Regions from separate parts of the Kitasatospora sp. NPDC034035 genome, predicted to be linked through region 1. Evidence: predicted binding sites of a transcription regulator. Region 1 holds the regulator's gene; each other region holds the start of a gene.
The links. The regulator HrcA, encoded in region 1, represses chaperone genes, less so after heat shock. The targets are predictions, from matches to a motif close to TTNGCACTCNGNNNNNCNGAGTGCNAA.

Region 1 (4,002 bases):
ATCAGCGCGACGATGGCCGCGTTCTGGTCGTTGTTGTTGCGGCCGCCGCCCATGAATCCGCCGTACACGGCGATGCGGGTCATCGCGCCGGCGAGTACGCCGAGGAAGCCGGCGATGGTCATCACCGCGACGTCCCGGTGGGCGACGTGGGACAGCTCGTGGGCGAGGACGCCTTCCAGTTCCTCGGGCTCCAGGCGTCGCAGCAGGCCGGTGGTGACGCAGACGACCGCGTTCTGCGAGTTGCGGCCGGTGGCGAAGGCGTTGGGCATGTCGTTGTCGGCGACCGCCACGCGGGGTTTGGGCATGTCGGCCAGGGCGCAGAGCCGGTCGATCGTGCCGTGCAGTTGGGGGAACTCCTCCGGGGACACCGGGCGGGCGCCCATGGCCCGTTCGGTGATCTTGTCGCTGAACCAGAACTGGGCCACGAACAGCCCGCCGGAGATCAGGACGATCAGCGGCCAGGCGCCGCGCAGCAGCGCGATCAGCAGGCCGGTGAAACCGACGTACAGCAGCCCGATCACGAACATCGTCGCGACCATGCGGCCGGTCAGGCCGCGGTCGGGTGCGAAACGGGTGTGCTGGCCCGAGCTCGACATCGCTTGCTCCTCCATTCGCCGTCGCCTTCGATGCTGCCACCCGGACGGCCTCGTGGCACCACTCGCGCGCCGGGAACCCGTGACGGGAACCCGTGAACGGTGGCCGCCCCGCGGGCCGTACCTGGAACTGCGGGAAGGATCACGCCGGTCCGGCCGTTCCTGCGGCAGGACCCGGGCCTTACACTGGCAGGTACGGTTCTGGCACTCGTGTGTTCAGAGTGCCAAGGTGCCGAGGCCGGACCTTCCGGGAACGGCCGGCAGCAGCACCCAGGGACACAGACGGACAACGAGCGAAGACGGAGGTGCGTGCCCCATGGCCGGTGAGGTCCGCCAGCTGGACGACCGCAAGCTCGCCGTGCTCCGCGCGATCGTGCAGGACTACGTGGGCACCGAGGAGCCCGTCGGGTCCAAGGCCCTGGTGGAGCGGCACAATCTCGGGGTCTCGCCGGCGACCGTCCGCAACGACATGGCGGCGCTGGAGGAGGAGGGGTACATCCACCAGCCGCACACCAGCGCCGGCCGCATCCCGACCGACAAGGGGTACCGCCTCTTCGTCGACAAGCTCGCCGAGGTCAAGCCGATGAGCGCCCCCGAGCGCCGGGCGATCCGGCACTTCCTGGACGGCGCGGTCGACCTGGACGACGTGGTCGCGCGCACCGTGCGGCTGCTCGCCCAGCTGACCCGGCAGGTCGCGGTGGTGCAGTACCCGTCGCTGACGCGGTCCACCGTGCGGCACATCGAGCTGGTGGCGCTGGCCCCGGCGAAGGTGATGCTGGTGCTGATCACCAACACCGGCCGGGTCGAGCAGCGGATGGTCGACTGCCCGGGCACGGTCGGCGAGACGGTCCTGGCGGACCTGCGGGCCGCGCTCAACACCAGAGCCGCCGGCCGCCGCCTCCCGGAGGTCCCGGGGCTGCTGGAGGAACTGCCGGCGATGTTCGAGCAGGCCGACCGGCCGACCGTCAGCACGGTCCTGGCGACCCTGTTCGAGACGCTCGCGGAACAGAACGAGGAGCGGATCATGCTGGCCGGCACGGCCAACCTGACCCGCTTCGGCCACGACTTCCCGCTCACCATCCAGCCGGTGCTGGAGGCCCTGGAGGAGCAGGTCATCCTGCTCCGCCTCCTGGGTGAGACCAACGACGCCGCGATGACGGTCCGGATCGGGCGGGAGAACGCCTACGAAGGGCTGATTTCCACCTCGGTCGTGTCGGTCGGTTACGGTTCGGGCGACGAGAGCGTGGCCAAACTGGGTGTGATCGGCCCGACCCGGATGGACTACCCGGGCACAATGGGGGCGGTGCGCGCGGTGGCGCGGTACGTGGGTCAGATCCTGGCCGAGTCGTAGCAAAGACCGCGCGTCCTGGAGATGACGCGCGGTAACCAGTCGCAGCACTACTACAGGCGGAACAAGCGGAGCATTTGGTGGCCACGGACTACTACGCGGTACTCGGCGTCCGACGGGATGCGGGGCAGGACGAGATCAAGAAGGCGTTCCGGCGCCTGGCACGCGAACTGCACCCGGACGTCAACCCGGACCCGAAGACGCAGGAGCGGTTCAAGGAGATCAACGCCGCCTACGAGGTGCTCTCCGATCCGCAGAAGCGCCAGGTCTACGACCTCGGCGGTGACCCGCTGTCGCCGGGCGGCGGTGGCGCGGGCGGTTTCGGCGCCGGCGCGGCGGGCTTCGGCTTCTCCGACATCATGGACGCCTTCTTCGGCGCCGCGGCCGGCCAGCGTGGCCCGCGCTCGCGCACCCGCCGCGGCCAGGACGCCATGATCCGGCTGGAGATCACCCTGGAGGAGGCCGCTTTCGGCACCACCAAGGAGCTCCAGGTCGACACCGCCGTCACCTGCACCACGTGCAGCGGCGAGGGCGCGGCCCCCGGCACCTCCGCCCAGACGTGCGACATGTGTCGCGGCAAGGGCGAGGTCTCCCAGGTCACCAGGTCCTTCCTGGGCCAGGTCATGACCTCCCGTCCCTGCCCGCAGTGCCAGGGCTTCGGCACCGTCGTGCCGACCCCGTGCCCGGAGTGCGCCGGCGACGGCCGGGTCCGCGCCCGTCGCACCCTGACCGTCAAGATCCCGGCCGGTGTCGACAACGGCACCCGGATCCAGCTGGCCGGCGAGGGCGAGGTCGGCCCCGGCGGCGGCCCGGCCGGCGACCTGTACGTCGAGATCGCCGAGACCACCCACACCATCTTCCAGCGGCGCGGCGACGACCTGCACTGCACCGTCACCATCCCGATGACGGCGGCCTCGCTCGGCACCCGGGTGCCGCTGCAGACCCTGGACGGCCTGGAGGAGGTCGACATCAGGCCCGGCACCCAGTCCGGCCAGTCGATCCCGCTGCACGGCCGGGGCATCACCCACCTGCGCGGGGGCGGCCGGGGCGACCTGATAGTGCATGTCGAGGTGAAGACGCCCAGCAAGCTCGACGCCGAGCAGGAGGACCTGCTGCGCCGCCTAGCGGTGCTGCGCGGTGAGGAGCAGCCGTCCGGCCAGTTCGCGCCGGGCCAGCAGGGCCTGTTCTCCCGGCTGAAGGACGCCTTCAACGGCCGGTAGCCGTCCGCGCAGGGGTGCCGGGGGCCCACCCCGGCACCTCTTTCGCGTGTCCCCCCTCAGGCCGTAGGCCGCACCCGGGCCTCAGGCCTCAGCCCGCAGGCCGCACCCCGGAAAGGTTCCCCCGCATGACCGCACCCGTCTTCGTCGTCGAGACCGAGCGGATCGTCGCCGCCGCGCCCGGCACCGTCGTGCGCCTGGACGGCCCGGAGGGGCGGCACGCGGCCGCGGTGAAGCGGCTGGAGCCGGGCGAGGCGGTGACCCTGGCCGACGGGCAGGGGCTCGGCGTGGACGGGACGGTCGCCGAGGTGCTCGGCAAGGACGCGATCGACGTGGCGGTCGCCGCCGTGCGCCGCGAGCCGGAGCCCGCGCCGCGGATCGTCGTCGTCCAGGCGCTGCCCAAGGGCGACCGCGGCGAGCTGGCCGTGGAGACCATGACCGAGGTCGGCGTGGACGTGGTCATCCCGTGGGCGGCCTCGCGCTGCATCACCCAGTGGAAGGGCGAGCGCGGCGCCAAGGCGCTCGCCAAGTGGCGGGCCACCGCCCGCGAGGCGGGCAAGCAGTCCCGCCGGCTGCGCTTCCCCGAGGTCCGCGACCCGATGACCACCAGGCAGCTGGCGCCCGTCCTCGCGCGGGCCGCGTTCGCCGCCGTGCTGCACGAGGAGGGCGCCGAGCCGCTGGCGCACGCCGCGCTGCCCGAGGCCGGCGACCTCGTGCTGGTGGTCGGCCCGGAGGGCGGGGTGTCCCCGGAGGAGCTGGCCGCGTTCGCCGAGGCGGGCGCGAAGCCGTACCGGCTGGGCCCCTCGGTGCTGCGCACCTCCACCGCCGGGGTGGCCGCCGGCGC
Region 2 (4,002 bases), on a different contig from region 1:
TGCTGACCGACCTCAAGGTGCCGATCTCGATGTTCCTGACCAAGGACATCGTCAAGAACGACTACGGCTACTTCAAGCCGCTCCAGGCGCTGGGCAACCACATCCAGAACCACACCGTCACCCACCCGGTGATGAGCAAGCTGTCGCCGGACAAGCAGAAGTCCGAGATCTGCGACGACCAGGCCGCGCTCACCCAGCAGTACGGCACCGCCCCGCTGCTGTTCCGCCCGCCGTTCGGCGACGGCGCCAACACCCCGACGCTCAACACCTCGGTGCAGGAGTGCGGCCCGCGCGCGATCGTGCTGTGGCGCGAATCGATGCAGATCCACGACATGCAGTACCAGGCCGGGGACAAGAAGCTGAAGCCCGGCGACATCATCCTGGCGCACTTCCGCGGCCCCAAGGAGCTCAAGGGCGCCACGATGACCCAGATGTTCGGCGACCTGCTGGCCCGGATCCAGGAGCAGGGCTTCTCGGTGGCCCGGCTGGAGGACTACATCCAGGCCCCCGCCTCGTAGTCCGCGTAGGCCCCGTAGGGCCCCGTAGGCCGCTACGACGCGCGGACCGGCTGCCCCAGCATCATCAGCGGGCCGTGGTCGGTCCGGCTGAGGATCACCGTGACGGTGTTCGGGCCGGAGGGCTTGAGCTGGCGGCGCAGCTCCTCCGGGGTGATCGCCATCCCGCGCTTCTTGATCACCACCGTGCCGACCCCGCGCTCGCGCAGCAGCGCCTTCAGCTTCTTGATGTGGAAGGGCAGCACGTCGGTGAGCTCGAAGGCGTGCGCGTACGGGGTGGCGACCAGCTCGTCCGAGGTCAGGTAGGCGATCTTCGGGTCGATCAGCCGGCCGCCGACCTGCTCGGCGACCTCGGCCACCAGGTGCGCCCGGATCACCGCGCCGTCCGGCTCGTACAGGTAGCGCCCCACCGGGCCGGCCGGCGGGTCGGGCAGGTCGCCGCCGGTCAGGACGGCGCCCTGCGGCAGCAGGGTGGCGCGGTGCGGGTGGGCGGCCTTGGTGCCGAACCAGAGCACCGCCTCCTTGACGTCGCCGTGGTCGGACACCCACTCGGCCTCGGCGTCCGCCGGGACGGCCTCGTGCGGGATGCCCGGCGCGACCTTCAGCGCCCCGATCGGGGCCCGCCGGCCGGCCGCGACCGCCCAGGAGAGCGGCGGGGCGTACGCCTCCGGGTCGAACACCCGGCCGCGCGAGGTCCGCCGGGCGGGGTCGGTGAACACCGCGTCGTAGCCGGCCACGTCCACGTCGGCGACGTCCGCGCAGCGCACCTCGACCAGCTCGGCCAGGCCCAGCGCGGCGGCGTTCGCGGCGGTGGCGGCGCAGGCCGCCGGGTCCTTGTCGACGGCCAGCACCTCGACGCCCGCCCGGGCCAGCGCCAGCACGTCCCCGCCGATGCCGCAGCACAGGTCCGCCAGCCGCCGCACGCCCAGCTCGGCGAACCGCCGCGCCCGCCACTCGGCGACGCTGCGCCGGGTGGACTGCTCGACCCCGTTGGGCGTGAAGTACATCAGGTCGGCGTCCGCCCCGAACTTCGCCCGCGCCCGCTGCCGCAGCCGCGCCTGCCCGAAGGCCGCCGACACCAGCTCCGCCGGGTGCTCCCGCCGCAGCCGGGTGGCCAGCGCCAGCTCCTCCTCGGGGGTGAACTCGCGCAACTCGGCGAGCAGGGCCTGGCCCTCGGGCGTCAGCAGCGGCTGGAGGTTCTCGGTGTCCACGGGGCCATTCTCGCCGGTCACAGGCCGGGGTAGCCCGCCATCGCCCAGCCCGGCACAAGGAAGGGCGCCACGGCGGCGGCGGCCGGCAGGACCGCGTACCCGGCACGCCGGGTACGGAAGGCGACGGACAGGGGCCCCCCGAGGCCGGCGGCCACGCCGATGAGCAGCCCGACGGGGACGATCACGTCCGCCGCGTCCGTGGCGGCGAAGCCGAGCCGGAGGGTCAGCCAGAACGCGACGAGCGGGATCACCGCGAGCACCGGCAGGAGAACCGCGGAGAGCAGGATGTCGTCGGTGCGGGACGGTCCTACGCGTACCGGGGTATCGGTCATGGCACGAGTGTGTCGAGCGGTCGGCCGGGCGCACATGAGTACGAGTACTCATCCGTCATTCCCGGACCTCACGGGCGCGTCGTTGGCACTCTGGTTGACTGAGTGCTAACACAGGCCTATGGTCGTCCTTGGCACTCCCCACCGGGGGAGTGCTAATGCGAGAACGTGTGTCTGACCCCCGCGACGGCAGACCCGCAGGCTCGCCCTACCCGTTAGAAAACCCCGTAATCTCCGAAGGGGAGCTCGGACGTGACCACCAGCAGCAAGGTTGCCATCAAGCCGCTCGAGGACCGCATTGTGGTCCAGCCGCTCGACGCCGAGACCACCACGGCCTCCGGCCTGGTTATCCCGGACACCGCCAAGGAGAAGCCCCAGGAGGGCGTCGTCCTGGCCGTCGGCCCGGGCCGCTTCGAGGACGGCCAGCGTCTGCCGCTCGACGTCGCCGTGGGTGACATCGTCCTGTACTCGAAGTACGGCGGCACCGAGGTGAAGTACCAGGGCGAGGAGTACCTGGTGCTCTCCGCTCGCGACGTTCTCGCCATCATCGAGAAGTAAGTCGTCCCCGACCCGCCCCGGATCCGTGTCCTTCGTGACAGTGGCCCGGGGCGTGGTTGTTGGTTCACGTAGTTCGGCGGCCGGGCCGGCCGCAGCCCCGAGGGAATAGGGAACATGGCGAAGATCCTGCAGTTCGACGAGGACGCCCGCCGCTCGCTGGAGCGCGGTGTCAACAAGCTGGCCGACACCGTCAAGGTGACCATCGGCCCCAAGGGCCGCAACGTCGTCATCGACAAGAAGTTCGGCGCCCCGACCATCACCAACGACGGTGTCACCATCGCCCGCGAGGTCGAGCTGGACGACCCGTACGAGAACCTTGGCGCGCAGCTCGTCAAGGAGGTCGCCACCAAGACCAACGACGTCGCGGGTGACGGCACCACCACCGCCACCGTGCTGGCCCAGGCCCTGGTCAACGAGGGTCTGCGCAACGTCGCCGCCGGTGCCGGCCCCGCCGCCCTGAAGAAGGGCATCGACAAGGCCGTCGCCGCCGTCTCCGAGCACCTGCTCTCCATCGCCCGCGAGATCGAGGGCAAGGACGACGTCGCCGCCGTCGCGTCCCTCTCCGCGCAGGACACCCAGGTCGGCGAGCTGATCGCCGAGGCGATCGACAAGGTCGGCAAGGACGGTGTCATCACCGTCGAGGAGTCGAACACCTTCGGCGTGGAGCTGGACTTCACCGAGGGCATGCAGTTCGACAAGGGCTACCTGTCGCCGTACTTCGTCACCGACGCGGAGCGGCAGGAGGCGGTCCTGGAGGACCCGTACATCCTGATCAACCAGGGCAAGATCTCCTCCATCCAGGAGCTGCTGCCGCTGCTGGAGAAGATCCTGCAGGGCGGTGCCACCAAGCCGCTGCTGATCATCGCCGAGGACGTCGACGGCGAGGCGCTGTCGACCCTGGTCGTGAACAAGATCCGTGGCACCTTCAACGCCGTCGCCGTCAAGGCCCCGGGCTTCGGCGACCGCCGCAAGGCGATCCTCGGCGACCTGGCCACCCTGACCGGCGGCACGGTCATCTCCGAGGAGGTCGGCCTCAAGCTCGACCAGGTCGGCCTGGACGTGCTGGGCACCGCCCGCCGCGTGACCATCACCAAGGACGAGACCACCGTCGTCGACGGTGCCGGTGACACCGAGGCCGTGGCCGGCCGCGTCGCCCAGATCAAGGGTGAGATCGCCGCCACCGACTCCGACTGGGACCGCGAGAAGCTGCAGGAGCGCCTGGCCAAGCTGGCCGGCGGCGTCTGCGTCATCAAGGTCGGCGCCGCCACCGAGGTGGAGCTGAAGGAGCGCAAGCACCGCCTGGAGGACGCCATCTCGGCGACCCGTGCCGCGGTCGAGGAGGGCATCGTCGCCGGCGGTGGCGCCTCCCTGGTCCACGCCGCCAAGGTG
Region 3 (4,002 bases), on a different contig from region 1:
GGAGTCGCAGGAAAAGCCCGCGGCCAAGGCCCGGCTGGTCTTCCGGGACCCGTTGGACCAGCAGTCCCGGGACGACACCGACGCCGGCTGGGGCGGGCGCTCCGGGGCGGGGGAGAGCGGCGGGCGGGGGCTGGACTGGTACCTGAGCCAGCGCCCGCCGCACCACGGGGACTGAGGACGGGCGAGCGCGGTCAGCGCAGCGGCGCGACCAGCGCGTCGCGGATCTCGGTCAGCAGTTGGACCTCCTTGGCCTCTGCCTCCGCCGCCGTCTCGGCGAAGGACTTGCGGCGGGCCGCCATCCTGTTCATGGGCACGATCAGAACGAAGTAGACGACGGCCGCGGTGATCAGGAACTGCAGGACGGCGCTGAGCACCGATCCCCACAGGATGAGGATTCCGGACGTGACCTCACCGGTCGTGCTCACCTCGCAGGGCCCCTTGAGGCAGGAACTGTAGGAACCCAGGTCCTTCGTTCCGAACACACCGACAATCGGATTGATCACGCCTTTGACGAAGGCGTTGATGATATTGGTGAAAGCCGCACCGATGACCACGGCGACGGCGAGTTCGACGACATTTCCACGCAGTAGGAATTCCTTGAAGCCCTTCATGCCGCCTCGAACGACGAAGTCGTTTCCGGGTTACGGGTGATCTTCCGAAGCTCCGGATTGACAACCCGTCCGGCCCAGCGCGCCCCCGCCGGGCGGCGGCAGACCGGCCCGCGCGGGCCCGAGCGCGAGCGCGGCCGCCACGGCGAGCAGCACCAGCGCGGGCACCCCGGCCCGCCGCCGCACCGCGCTGCGCCAGCGGTGCCACCCGCCGCACCCGCGCCGGATCGGCGGAAAGCTCGGCACCTCCTGCCGGGGCGGCACGGCGGGCGCGGGCAGCGGGACGGAGAAGCTCACGGTCGTCATCGACGCACCTCCGAAAGGTCCGGCAGCCGACCCCCGGTGGACCGGCTGACGACCCCCACGATGCGCCGTCGGGGCGGACTCGGAAAGCGGTTTCCCTCAGGCTGTGGACAAACCGCCCCCTGTGGACAAGTTCGTACACTCGCGCGAGTGGATCCGACTCTTCCGCGGTGACAAAAGCGGTGTGAAAAGACGCGGAGAGACGGGGAAGGGCGCGAAAAGGCCCGCCGCCCCCGCAGGAATGCGGGGCCGACGGGCCTTTCCGAGGGCTGCTGGGCGCCCGGGTCGTTCCGTCCCGGGGCCGGGGATCAGCTCGCGGCCGGAGCCGGGCTGGACGGCGCCGAGGAGCCCGTGCTCGAAGTGGGCGCCGGGGTGGACGACGTCGACGAGGTCGACGAAGACCCGGAGCCGACCGAGCTGCTGGAGGAGGAGCGGCTGTCGGTCCGGTAGAAGCCGGATCCCTTGAACACGACACCCACCGCCGAGAAGACCTTGCGAAGCCGTCCCTGGCAGTCGGGGCACGTGGTCAGCGCCTCGTCGGTGAACTTCTGCACCGCCTCCAGGCCGTTGCCGCACTCGGTGCACTGGTACTGGTACGTGGGCACTTGTCTTCCTCCTGGCACTCTCGCCTTATGAGTGCTAACGATGGTCAATGATGCGGCATTCCGCTGGATCAGTCCAGCGACTCCGGTGTGAGATGCGACCGGCCTCGGCCTGGTCTCGGCTGCCGGACCACCGCTCGCTCAGCCCTTGGCCGTGCCCACCAGCTGCGCAGCACCCCCGCGCTCCCCGGAGGCCGCTTCGGAAGCCGACGCGGAGGCCGCTCCGGAGGTCGCGACGATCCGGCCGCGCCCCGCGCTCGGCGCCACCAGCAGGTGTCGCAGCGAGAACAGCGTGACCAGCCCCAGTCCGGCGCCGATCAACGGCACCAGGAAGCCGGTGGACGGCCCGTGCCCGTCGATCAGCTTCCCGGCCGCCATCGAGCCGACCGCCAGGCCCAGCCCGATGGCACCGGTCAGCCAGGTGAAGGCCTCCGTCTTGGCGCCGTCCGCGACCAGCGTCTCGACCAGGGTGTAGCCGCTGATCAGGGTCGGCGCGATGGCCAGACCGCAGACCAGCCCGGCCACGGTGAGAGCGACCAGGTTGGGCATCGCCCACAGCGTGGAGCAGCCCAGCACCAGCAGCGCGTAGCTGATCAGCATCCGCTGCTGGACGGGCCGGCGCCAGGCGATCACGCCGTACAGCACGCCGGCCAGCATGGAGCCGCCCGCGAAGATCCCGTAGACGGTGCCGCCCGCGGCGTGCTGTCCGACGGAGTCGGCGAAGGCGTTGACCGAGACCTGCATGCCGCCGAACACCGCGCCGACCCCGAGGAAGGTCCCGGCGAGCAGCCGGACGCCGGGGGAGGCGAGTGCCGAGGCGCGCTTGGTGCCGGGCTGCTGCACGATCCGGGCGGGGGCGGTGCGCCGCTGGGCGGCGAAGGCCAGGCCGCCCGCGACGGTCAGCGCGGCCTCGGCGACCAGGGCGGCCGCCGGGTTGGCGAGGGCGGCGATGCCGGAGGCCAGGATCGGGCCGATCACGAAGGTGAACTCGTCGGTCACGGACTCGAAGGCGAACGCGGTGCTCACCCGGGCCGCCGAGGCGTCGGAGGGGCCGTCGGCGGTGAACCGGGCGATCCAGCGGGCCCGGACCATCGCGCCGATCTGCGGCACGCTCGCACCGGCCGGCACGGCGGCCAGGAACAGGCTCCAGGCCGGGGCGTGCCCCAGTGCCAGCGCGATCAGGGCGCCGACCGAGGCCCCGTGCACGAGGACGGTCGGGACCAGCACCGCGGACTGCCCGTACCGGTCGGCCAGCCGCCCGGTCTGCGGCCCGATCAGGGCCTGGGCGACGGCGGCGACGGCGGTGACGGTACCGGCAGTGCCGTACGAGCCGTGGGTCTGGGTGACGAGCAGCAGGATGCCCATGCTGAGCATCGCGTAGGGCAGTCGCGCGACGAGGGCGGGGGCCAGGAAGGTCCAGGCCCCGGGGGTGCGCAGCAGCTCGCCGTACCCGACTCGGGTGGGGGTCCGGGCTGCGGTGGTGTCCGCGGTGGTGTCCGCGGCGCGGTCGACCGTTCGGCGGGCCGTCACGGTCGGTCCTTCCTGCTGCCTGGTAGCGCGGCAGGGCATGGGGTGGCCCCGACGGCGCCGAGAGTCGTCCTCTCGCGCGTCGACCGGGGTGATACCGGGTCGGCCCGGTGTGGTTGCCGGGGGTGGACCGCGGCCGCCGAGCGGTCGCGCCAACTCTGCGTCAGGCAGATGCTGGGGTGTTCTGAGCGGTGGTTATACGGCGTGGTCGAACCAGCATACAGTTACGCGCGTAGATCCCGCTAGTCCACCCCTTTCCCGGCGACCCCGGAACGCCCCGGGCACCCCGAATACCCCACCCGCCCCGAGCGCCCCGACCACCCCACCGCCCCGAGTACCCCAGAGCCCCACCCGCCCCAGTGCCCCGGAGGCATCCGGGCTCACCGCCCGTTGAGCCACCCCGCGAGCTTGCCGCCCCTGTCCACGGCCCGCAGCCGCCGCTCCGCCGCCTCGCCGACCTCGTCCGTGGTGACCACCAACAGCTCGTCCCCGCCGCGCAGCACCGTCGCCTTGTCCGGCACGAAGGAGTTGCCCTCGCGCACGACGAGGGTGACCGCCGCGCCCTTGGGCAGCCGCAGCTCGCCGATCTCCACGCCGGACATCCGGGAGGTGGGGGAGAGCGCGACCGACAGCAGGTGCCCGTGCAGCTTCTCCAGCGGGGCGGACTCGATGCCGAGGTCCTGGCCCATCGCGCCCTCGCCGATCCGCAGCCGCTTGGCCACCCACGGCAAGGTCGGCCCCTGGAGCAGGGTGAAGACGACGACCAGGATGAAGACGATGTTGAACACGTCCGCGGCCTTGTGCGCGCCCGACACGACCGGGATGGTGGCCAGCACGATGGGCACCGCCCCGCGCAGTCCGGCCCAGCTCAGCAGCGCCTGTTCGCGGGCCGGCACCTTGAACGGGGTCAGTGACACCACCACCGACAGGGGCCGGGCCAGGAAGACCAGCACGGCGCCTAT

Region 2: a site for HrcA is predicted at 2,141-2,167, ahead of groES (co-chaperone GroES). Genes of this name have one in related genera too.
Region 3: a site for HrcA is predicted at 1,528-1,554, ahead of ACZ52J_RS07675 (FmdB family zinc ribbon protein). Genes of this name have one in related genera too.

What each region holds. Positions count from the first base shown of each region.
Region 1 is NZ_JBVISA010000012.1:125,303-129,304, forward strand. It holds gene htpX (zinc metalloprotease HtpX) at 1-596, opposite strand, end outside; gene hrcA (heat-inducible transcriptional repressor HrcA) at 910-1,944, shown strand; gene dnaJ (molecular chaperone DnaJ) at 2,022-3,161, shown strand; gene ACZ52J_RS19035 (16S rRNA (uracil(1498)-N(3))-methyltransferase) at 3,287-4,002, shown strand, end outside.
Region 2 is NZ_JBVISA010000003.1:265,253-269,254, forward strand. It holds gene ACZ52J_RS06170 (polysaccharide deacetylase family protein) at 1-518, shown strand, start outside; gene ACZ52J_RS06175 (THUMP-like domain-containing protein) at 551-1,747, opposite strand; gene ACZ52J_RS06180 (hypothetical protein) at 1,744-2,058, opposite strand; gene groES (co-chaperone GroES) at 2,308-2,613, shown strand; gene groL (chaperonin GroEL) at 2,728-4,002, shown strand, end outside.
Region 3 is NZ_JBVISA010000004.1:183,528-187,529, forward strand. It holds gene ACZ52J_RS07660 (hypothetical protein) at 1-175, shown strand, start outside; gene mscL (large conductance mechanosensitive channel protein MscL) at 192-611, opposite strand; gene ACZ52J_RS07670 (hypothetical protein) at 642-914, opposite strand; gene ACZ52J_RS07675 (FmdB family zinc ribbon protein) at 1,220-1,516, opposite strand; gene ACZ52J_RS07680 (MFS transporter) at 1,655-3,043, opposite strand; gene ACZ52J_RS07685 (potassium/proton antiporter) at 3,421-4,002, opposite strand, start outside.